3 regions of the Plantactinospora siamensis genome follow, and region 2 is predicted to be linked to each of the others. Evidence: predicted binding sites of a transcription regulator. Region 2 holds the regulator's gene; each other region holds the start of a gene.
The links. The regulator HrcA, encoded in region 2, represses chaperone genes, less so after heat shock. The targets are predictions, from matches to a motif close to GGTTNGCACNCTCNNNNNGAGNGTGCNAACC.

Region 1: a site for HrcA is predicted at 1,365-1,395, ahead of groES (co-chaperone GroES). Genes of this name have one in related genera too.
Region 3: a site for HrcA is predicted at 2,103-2,133, ahead of groL (chaperonin GroEL). Genes of this name have one in related genera too.

What each region holds. Positions count from the first base shown of each region.
Region 1 is NZ_JBHLUE010000001.1:221,376-224,647, reverse strand. Features, by position in the region: gene ACFFHU_RS00925 (class I SAM-dependent methyltransferase) at 1-1,193, opposite strand, end outside; gene groES (co-chaperone GroES) at 1,535-1,843, shown strand; gene groL (chaperonin GroEL) at 1,916-3,272, shown strand, end outside.
Region 2 is NZ_JBHLUE010000006.1:37,876-41,147, reverse strand. Features, by position in the region: gene dnaJ (molecular chaperone DnaJ) at 1-957, opposite strand, end outside; gene hrcA (heat-inducible transcriptional repressor HrcA) at 1,000-2,022, opposite strand; partial or broken gene ACFFHU_RS09990 (hypothetical protein) at 2,214-2,459, shown strand; partial or broken gene ACFFHU_RS09985 (DUF4870 domain-containing protein) at 2,776-3,108, shown strand; gene hemW (radical SAM family heme chaperone HemW) at 3,195-3,272, opposite strand, start outside.
Region 3 is NZ_JBHLUE010000034.1:308,080-311,351, forward strand. Features, by position in the region: gene ACFFHU_RS30510 (hypothetical protein) at 1-224, shown strand, start outside; gene groL (chaperonin GroEL) at 290-1,912, opposite strand; gene ACFFHU_RS30520 (hypothetical protein) at 2,182-3,272, opposite strand, start outside.

The DNA.
Region 1 (3,272 bases), on a different contig from region 2:
ACCGTGGGCGCGCCGGCGACCCGGGTGAGCACCAGGCTGGCGCCCGCCGGCCCGGCCAGCCGCAGGTCCCGGCGGAGCCGCTCGGGGACCAGGGCCGAGCCCCGCTTGAGGATCTCGACCCGGCCGATCCCGCGTTCCCGCAGCAGGGCGCGGAGCCGTTTGAGCGAGAACGGGAGCGTGTCGGTGATCTCCAGGCAGCGGGCGAACGGGGTCGATACGGCGCGGTCGGCGTACACATAGGCGATCTCCGGATCGGCGAGGTTGCCGCCCACGGCCGCCGCGAACTCGGCGACCAGGTGCGCCCGCAGCACCGCGCCGTCGGGGTCGTAAAGGAAGCGGCGGACCGGCCCCACCGGCGCCTCGGCGCCGCCGTCGCCGGTGAGCTGGTAACAGGGGACCCCTGCTATACCGGAGGCGATAACAGGGGGCCCTTCCTTTCCGAGCAGGGTGGCTCGGCGGGGGACCTCGGCGAGCGGGCCGCACCAGAGCGCCGCCTCCACCAGGTCGCCCGCCACGCTCACCCATTCCGCCTCGGCCCCGGTCGGGATCAGCCCGTGGTCGACCCCCGGTGCGACCTTGACCACGGTGCGCGGGATCCGGGCGATCAGGTCGGTGACGAACGTCCACGGCGGCGAGTACGCGTCCGGGTCGAAGATGCGGCCGCCGGTCGAGCGCCGCCGGGCCGGATCGCAGAACGCCGCGTCGAAGCCGGACACGTCGTACCGGAGGGCGTCGCCGTGCTGCACGGTGAACCTGTCGGCCAGCCCGAGCGCGACGGCGTTGGCCGAGGCCACCGCCGCGGTGAGCGGATCGGCCTCCACCCCGTACACCCGGATGCCGTGCCGGGCCGCGGCCAGGCCGTCGGCCCCCAGCCCGCAGCCCAGGTCGACCAGCGTGCGCACCCCGGCCGCGCGCAGCCGGCGGGCGCGCCGGTCCGCCACGACGGCCCGGGTGGCCTGCTCCAACCCGGGCCGGGTGAAGAACATCCGGGCCGCGTCCGGGCCGAACTTGCCGACCGCGCGCCGCCGCAGTTCGGCCTGGGTGAGCGCGGCGGCCGCCAGCCCGGCGGGCACGCCGGCCGAGCGGAGCGCGGCGGCCGCGGCCAGCGGGTCGCCGCCGGCCACCGCGGCCGCCGCCCCGAGCGCCGCCTCCCCCTCGGGAGTACGCAACACCTCGAACTGTTCGTTGTTCACGATCGCATTCTGCTCAGCCACCCCACCGCATCCGAGCGGACCCAGGGGTGCGGGGCGGCCCGCCCACGTCGGGATCAAGCCTGACCGCCCAGAGTGGGCGGGCCGCCCCGCACCCCGCACCCGCCGGATTGGCACTCTCCTTGACGGAGTGCTAGCGGCGGAATAACCTGCGATTAGCACTCTCGCATCGAGGGTGCCAGCTCGCGGGTTCGCCCGCGGGCAACAACGCCAGGCGGACCGGCACCCGCGACGACGGTTCCGCCCGGTGGACATGTGGCAGAGATTGACGCTGGCCGGCTTCCGGTCAGCACAGGAACCTGATACCCCAGGAGGGTATGCCCGTGACTACCGCGACCAAGGTTGCGATCAAGCCGCTCGAGGACCGCATCGTGGTCCAGGCGAACGAGGCTGAGACGACCACGGCGTCGGGCATTGTGATCCCCGACACCGCCAAGGAGAAGCCGCAGGAGGGCACGGTGCTGGCCGTCGGCCCGGGCCGGGTCGACGACCACGGCAACCGGGTGCCGATCGACGTCAAGGTCGGCGACACCGTTCTCTACTCGAAGTACGGCGGCACCGAGGTCAAGTACGCCGGCGAGGAGTACCTGGTGCTCTCCGCCCGCGACGTCCTCGCGGTCATCGAGAAGTAAGCAACCTCATCCAAGTGACCAGCCCCGGACCGGCTCGCCGGGCCGGGGCTGCGTCGCCTTGAAGGGACATCAATGGCGAAGATCCTGAGCTTCTCGGATGACGCCCGGCACCTGCTGGAGCACGGTGTCAACGCTCTCGCTGACACGGTCAAGGTCACCCTCGGCCCGCGGGGGCGCAACGTCGTCCTGGACAAGAAATTCGGTGCGCCCACGATCACCAACGACGGCGTGACCATCGCCAAGGAGATCGAGCTCACCAACCCGTACGAGAACCTGGGCGCGCAGCTGGTCAAGGAGGTGGCGACCAAGACCAACGACGTCGCCGGCGACGGGACCACCACCGCCACCGTGCTGGCCCAGGCCATGGTCCGGGAGGGCCTGCGCAACGTGGCCGCCGGCGCCAACCCGACCGGCCTGAAGCGGGGCATCGACGCGGCGGCCAACAAGGTCTCCGAGGCGCTGCTCGGCAAGGCCGTCGAGGTGGGCGGCAAGGAGTCGGTCGCGCACGTGGCGACGATCTCCGCCCAGGACGCCACCATCGGCGAGATGATCGCCGAGGCCATGGAGAAGGTCGGCCGGGACGGCGTCATCACCGTCGAGGAGGGCTCCACGCTCGCCACCGAGCTGGAGGTCACCGAGGGTCTGCAGTTCGACAAGGGCTTCATCTCGCCGAACTTCGTGACCGACTCCGAGGGTCAGGAGGCGGTGCTCGACGACCCGTACATCCTCATCACCACCCAGAAGATCTCGGCGATCGAGGAGCTGCTGCCGCTGCTGGAGAAGATCCTCTCCGACAGCAAGCCGCTGCTGATCGTCGCCGAGGACGTCGAGGGGCAGGCGCTCGCCACCCTGGTGGTGAACGCGATCCGCAAGACCATCAAGGTCTGCGCGGTGAAGGCGCCCGGCTTCGGTGACCGCCGCAAGGCGATGCTGCAGGACATGGCGATCCTCACCGGCGCCGAGCTGGTGGCGCCCGAGCTGGGCTACAAGCTCGACCAGGTGGGTCTCGAGGTGCTCGGTGGCGCTCGCCGGGTGGTGGTGGACAAGGAAAACACCACCGTCATCGACGGCAAGGGTCAGCGCAGCGAGGTCGCCGACCGGGTCTCGCAGATCCGCAAGGAGATCGAGGCCTCCGACTCCGACTGGGACCGGGAGAAGCTGGCCGAGCGGCTGGCGAAGCTCTCCGGTGGCATCGCGGTCATCAAGGCCGGCGCCGCCACCGAGGTGGAGATGAAGGAGCGCAAGCACCGCATCGAGGACGCCATCTCGGCGACCAAGGCCGCGGTGGAGGAGGGTACGGTGCCCGGCGGTGGCGCCGCGCTCGCGCAGACCGCCACGGTGCTCGACGACGGCCTGGGGCTGACCGGTGACGAGAAGACCGGCGTCTCGATCGTGCGCAAGGCGCTGCTCGAGCCGCTGCGGTGGATCG
Region 2 (3,272 bases):
CAGGTGGGGTACGCCCCGGGCCCGCAGCCGCAGCGTGCTGCCGGGCTGGGTGCCGGCCTTCACGTCCACCGGCTCCTCGCTGTCCAGCGTCTTGATCGTGAGCCGGGTGCCGAGCGCCGCGGCCGTCATCGGCACGGTCACCCGGCAGTGCAGGTCGTCGCCCTTGCGGGAGTAGACGTCGTGCGGCCGCTCGTGGATCTCCACGTACAGGTCGCCGGCCGTGCCGCCGCCCGGACCCACCTCGCCCTGCTGGGCCAGCCGGATCCGCATGCCGTCCTCGACCCCGGCCGGGATCTTGACGGTGAGCGACCGGCGGGTGCGGACCCGCCCGTCGCCGGCGCAGGTCGGGCAGGGGTGCGGGATGATCGTGCCGTAGCCCTGGCAGACCGTGCACGGCCGGGACGAGACGACCTGGCCGAGGAACGTGCGCTGCACCGACTGCACCTCGCCACGGCCGCCGCACGCCTCGCAGGTGGCCAGGTGGGTGCCGGCCGCCGTGCCCGCGCCCGAGCAGGTGGTGCAGAGCACCGCCGTGTCCACGGTGATCGGCGCCTCCACCCCGAAGGCGGTCTCGTGCAGGTCCAGCTCCAGCCGCAGGATGGCGTCCGAGCCCGGCCGGGTGCGCGACCGAGGGCCGCGCCCGGCGCCGCCGCCGGCCGCGCCGAAGAAGGCGTCCATGATGTCCTGGAAACCGACGAACGGTCCGGCCCCCGCCGGCCCCGCGCCGCCGCCCCCGCCGGGCGCCAGCGGATCGCCGCCGAGGTCGACGATCTGCCGCTTCTGGTCGTCGGAGAGCACCTCGTACGCGGCGTTGATCTCCTTGAACCGGTCATGCGCCGCGGGATCCGGGTTGACGTCCGGGTGGTACTGCCGCGCCAGCTTGCGGTAGGCGCGCTTGATCTCGTCATCGGAGGCGTCCCGGCTCACGCCGAGGATCCCGTAGTAATCCCTGGTCACTGCGTTCCGTGTCCCCATGTCGGTCTCGCGTCGGCCGCCGGTTCAGTTCTGCGCCAGCAGGTCACCCACGTAGCGTGCCACGGCACGCACGGTGGCGATGGTCCCGGGGTAATCCATCCGGGTCGGTCCCAGTACCCCCAGCCCACCAACGATGGTGACACCCGGACCGTAGCCCGTGCTCACCACCGAGGTGCCGCGGAGGTTGTCGATCTCGTTCTCGTCGCCGATCAGCACCCGGGTGGTGCTCGGCTCGGCCTCGCCGATGAGCTTGAGCAGGATGACCTCCTCCTCGAGCGCCTCCAGGATGGGCCGCAGCGAACCCTGGAAGTCCAGCAGCCCGGCCCGGGTCAGGTTGGCCGTGCCGGCCAGCGCGATCCGCTCCTCGTGCCGCTCCACGAGCGTCTCCAGCAGCACGGTGGACAGCGTGGCCATCGCGCCGCGCAGCGGGGGCGCCACCTCGTCGATGAGGGACTGCACCAGCGGCGGGGTCTCGGACAGCTTGGTGCCGACCAGCTTCTCGTTGACCAGCCGGCGCAGGTCCAGCACGTCGTCGGCGGGCAGCGGGCCGGGCAGCTCGACCAGCCGCTGCTCCACCCGGCCGGTGTCGGCGATCATCACGAGCATCAGCCGGGTCGTGGAGACCGGCACCAGCTCCAGGTGCCGGACGGCCGACCTGGCCAGGCTCGGATATTGCACCACGGCCACCTGCCGGGTGAGCTGGGCGAGCAGCCGTACGGTCCGGTGCACCACGTCGTCGAGGTCGACGGCCCCCACCAGGAAGCGCTCGATGGCCCGGCGCTCGGCCGGGCTGAGCGGCTTGACCCGGGACAGCCGGTCGACGAACAGCCGGTAGCCACGGTCGGTGGGCACCCGGCCGGCGCTCGTGTGCGGCTGCCGGATGTAGCCCTCCTCCTCCAGCACCGCCATGTCGTTGCGGACCGTGGCGGGCGACACGCCCAGCTGGTGCCGCTCGACCAGGGCACGGCTGCCCACCGGCTCCTGGGTGGCGACGTAGTCCTCCACGATCGCCCGCAGGACGTCGAGCTTGCGCTCGTCGAGACCCATCGTCACCTCCCGCCCTCGCCGGCGACCGGCGCCTGGCACTCGACTGTAGCGAGTGCCAGTCTACGACGCCCGGCCCCGTCGCCGCGATGATCACCCGCCGCCCGGCGGGTTTCGGCGGTGCTGGCGCGGGGTGACAGGGCCCCCTACCGTGTGCCCATGACCGAACCACCTCGCCCGCCCGGAGCGCCCGGATCGGACGACAACTCCGCCGACCCCACCGCTCCGCTGCCGCCCGTCCCCGACTCGTACCCGGGCGAGGCTCCCACGCCCGGGTACGAGCCGCCGCGCCCGCCCGGCGCCGAGTCGCCCCGCCCGCCCGGCGCCGAGCCGGCGGCCGACACCGCGCCGGCGCCCGACCGGCCCGGCCCGCCGCCGGCCGGCGACCAGCCACCGCCCGGCTTCGGCGCGCCCACCTCCGGGGCGTCCGGCTTCGGCGCGCCCACCTCCGGGGCGTCCGGCTTCGGGGCGCCCACCTCGGGCGCGGGGGCGGCGTACCCGCCCGGGCCGACCGCCGGCGGACCGAACCCGCCGGGCGAATACCCGCCGCCCGGCGGCCCCGGCGCTCCGGCCGGGGAATACGGCCAGGCCGGCGGCAGCCCGGCCGGGGATTACGGCCAGGCCGGCGGCTACGGTGCCGGCAGCAACCCGCCGGGCGGCTACGGCGGCGGCGCGGGGTATCCGCCCGGTGGCGGCTACCCCGGTGGGTACGGCGGCAGCCCGGCCGCGGGCTACCCCAGCCAGGAGGACCGGAACTGGGCGCTGATCGCGCACTTCGGCGGCCCGGTCGGCGTGGTGGTCGGCGGTGGCCTGCTCGGCTGGGTGGCCCCGCTGATCGCCATGATGACCCGGGGGCAGCAGTCCCCGGTGACCCGCGCCCACGCGGTGGCCGCGCTCAACTTCCAGCTCACCTGGACCCTGGCCACGGTGCTCAGCTGGCTGGCCACCGCGCTCACCTGCGGGGTGCTGTTCTTCATCCCGGCCATCATCTGGCTGGTCCCGGTGATCTTCGGCATCATCGGCGGCGTCAAGGCCAACGAGGGCCACCTCTACCGCTACCCGGTGACCTATGCCTTCGTGAAGCGCTGACCGGCTCGGTCCCAGATTGATCATGGGCTGTGCCGCGCCGGCAGCGCGGTGCAGCCCATGATCGTCCCGAGCGGGGTGGGGGACGGTCAGGGGAGCAGGTCGCGCACCACGGCGTCGGCCAGGAGGCGGCCGCGCAGGGTGAGCACGGCGCGGCCGGACGCGTA
Region 3 (3,272 bases), on a different contig from region 2:
CGAGCGAGGAAACCGGCGGCGAGCCGGGCGTACCCGAGCCCACCGGCCCGCCCGCGGAGGCCGACCGGATCGACTTCGGCGACCTGGCCCAGCGGGCCGAGCTGGACGGGCCGGACCTCGACCCACCGGTCGAACCGGTGGAGCTGGTGGACGCGCCCGTGCCGGCGGCCGACCCGCCGAGCCGGGGCGGCCGGCATCGCGGATCGGGCCGGTCGGCGAGGTGAGCCGGACGGATCAGGGGCGGGCCGCTCGCGCGACCCGCCCCTGATTGACTACGTGGAGTCTGGACTCAGAAGTCCATGTCCCCGCCACCCGGCGCCGCCGGGGCGGCCGGGGTCTTCTCCGGCTTGTCCGCCACCACGGCCTCGGTGGTCAGGAACAGCGCCGCGATCGACGAGGCGTTCTGCAGCGCCGACCGGGTCACCTTGGCCGGGTCGATGATGCCCGAGGAGAGCAGGTCGACGTACTCGCCGGTCGCGGCGTTGAGGCCGTGACCCGGGTCGAGGTTGCGAACCCGCTCCACCACGACGCCGCCCTCGAGGCCGGCGTTCACGGCGATCTGCCGCAGCGGGGCGTCCAGCGCGATCTTCACGATCTGCGCGCCGGTCGCCTCGTCACCGGTCAGGTCGAGCTTGTCGAAGGCGCTCTTGCCGGCCTGCACCAGCGCGACGCCACCACCCGGGACGATGCCCTCCTCGACGGCCGCCTTGGCGTTGCGCACGGCGTCCTCGATGCGGTGCTTGCGCTCCTTCAGCTCGACCTCGGTGGCCGCGCCAACCTTGATCACCGCAACACCGCCGGCCAGCTTGGCCAGGCGCTCCTGCAGCTTCTCGCGGTCGTAGTCGGAGTCGCTCTTCTCGATCTCGGCGCGGATCTGGTTGACCCGGCCGTTGATCTGGTCGGCGTCGCCGGCGCCCTCGACGATGGTGGTCTCGTCCTTGGTCACCACGACCTTGCGGGCCCGGCCCAGCATGTCGATGCCGACGGCGTCCAGCTTGAGGCCGACCTCTTCGCTGATGACCTGGCCACCGGTGAGGATGGCGATGTCGGTCAGCATGGCCTTGCGGCGGTCACCGAAGCCCGGCGCCTTGACGGCGACCGACTTGAAGGTGCCCCGGACCTTGTTGACGACCAGGGTGGCCAGGGCCTCGCCCTCGACGTCCTCGGCGATGATGGCCAGCGGCTTACCCGACTGCATGACCTTCTCGAGGATCGGCAGCAGGTCCTTCACCGACGAGATCTTGCTGTTCACGATCAGGATGTACGGGTCGTCGAGGACGGCCTCCATACGCTCCGGGTCGGTCCAGAAGTAGGGCGAGATGTAGCCCTTGTCGAAGCGCATACCCTCGGTGAGCTCCAGCTCGAGGCCGAAGGTGTTGCTCTCCTCGACGGTGATGACGCCTTCCTTGCCCACCTTGTCCATCGCCTCGGCGATGATCTCACCCACGCTGGTGTCACCAGCGGAGATGGAGGCGGTGGAGGCGATCTGCTCCTTGGTCTCGATGTCCTTGGCGAGCTTGGACAGCTCCTCGGACACGTTCGCGACCGCGGCCTCGATGCCCCGCTTCAGGGCCATCGGGTTCGCGCCGGCCGCGACGTTGCGCAGGCCCTCGCGGACCAGCGCCTGCGCCAGAACGGTCGCCGTCGTCGTGCCGTCACCGGCCACGTCGTCGGTCTTCTTGGCGACCTCCTTGACCAGCTCGGCGCCGATCTTCTCGTAGGGGTCCTCGAGCTCGATCTCCTTGGCGATGCTCACACCATCGTTGGTGATGGTGGGAGCGCCCCACTTCTTCTCGAGCACGACATTGCGGCCCTTGGGACCGAGCGTCACCTTCACGGCGTCGGCGAGCTGGTTCATGCCCCGCTCGAGGCCGCGGCGCGCCTCTTCGTCGAACGCGATCATCTTGGCCATACGGCGTTGTCCTCCTGGACGCTCAACGGCCGCCCGGGTCCGTGGGACCCGAACCTGCCGCCTGACTACGCACCTTCGGACGTCACTACCTGGCGACAGTGACGTCCGCCGGCCGGGCGGACAGCCCGCGACGACCGGCCATGTGCCGCGCCGCCCTCCAGCGCCGCGACCGTGGCCCTACCGCCCCGACCATTGGCACTCACATGGTGCGAGTGCCAATCCCTTGTTTAGCACTCTCACCCGGCGAGTGCAAGCGCCTCCGGGATCGGTCAGCCCAGTTCCTCGGCCAGTCGGGCGGTGTTCACCGGCGCCTCCTGGGCGCGCTGCTCGGCGTACGTGATCAGGAGCCCCACCAGGACGACGAGGTAGATCGGCACGGAGAGCGCGCTGGTGATCAACGCGGTGCCGACGTACCCGGGCGACAGCGCCGGCAGGCCGTCCGCGGTCGCACCGCCGAGCGCTCTGCCGGCGGCCTGGATCATCGCGATCACCAGGCTGCCGGCCACCGCCAGCCCAACCACCGTGGCGACCCGGCCCAGGACCATCCCGAACCGGGCATGCACCATCCCGAACGACCGACCGATCGGGTTTCCCCGCTCAAACAGGAAGATCGGGCCCGCCATGCTCAGCGCGAAGCCGAGATAGATGCCCGGCAGGACACACGCGCAGGTGCCGGCCACGGCGATCAGGCTGGCGAGCAGGTACCAACCCCACAGGCCCGCAGCGCGGCGCAGCCCGTACCGGAAGGCCAGGCCGAGCGACACCGGCCGGCCGGCGGCCTGCTGGGTGACCAGCCACGCGCCGCCGGCCCAGCCGACCGCCTGGAGCACGCTCAGCAGGAGGGCCGCGCCCAGGACGATCCCCTCGTACGCCAGGAGGCCGCCGAACATCCGGCCGAGCGCGTCGGGATCCTGCTCGCCGGCCGTGACCGTCAGCGTGTGCGGGGCGAAGGCCGCCGACAGCAGGCTCAGCACCAGGGCCGGCAGTCCCGCCGTGATCAGGAGCAACAGCGCCAGCGAGCGCCAGCCCCGCCGCACCGCGCCGACGCCCCGGTCAAACCACCCGGACATTCCGCCGCCGGGCGGGTTGACCAGCGGGTCACTCGGGTCGTACCCGGCCGACCAACCCGCCGGGTACGACCAGCCGGCGGGGTACGGCGAACCCGCGGGCTGCTGCGGCCAGCCGCCGGGGTACGACCACCCGGCGGTCGGCGCGTCGGCCGGCTGCTGGCCGGCGCCGGCCGCGGGCCAGCCCTGCTGCTGCGGCCAGCCGCCGGGGTACGACCACCCGGCGGTCGGCGCGTCGGCCGGCTGCTGGCCGGCGCCGGCCGCGGGCCAGCCCTGCTGCTGCGGCCAGCCAC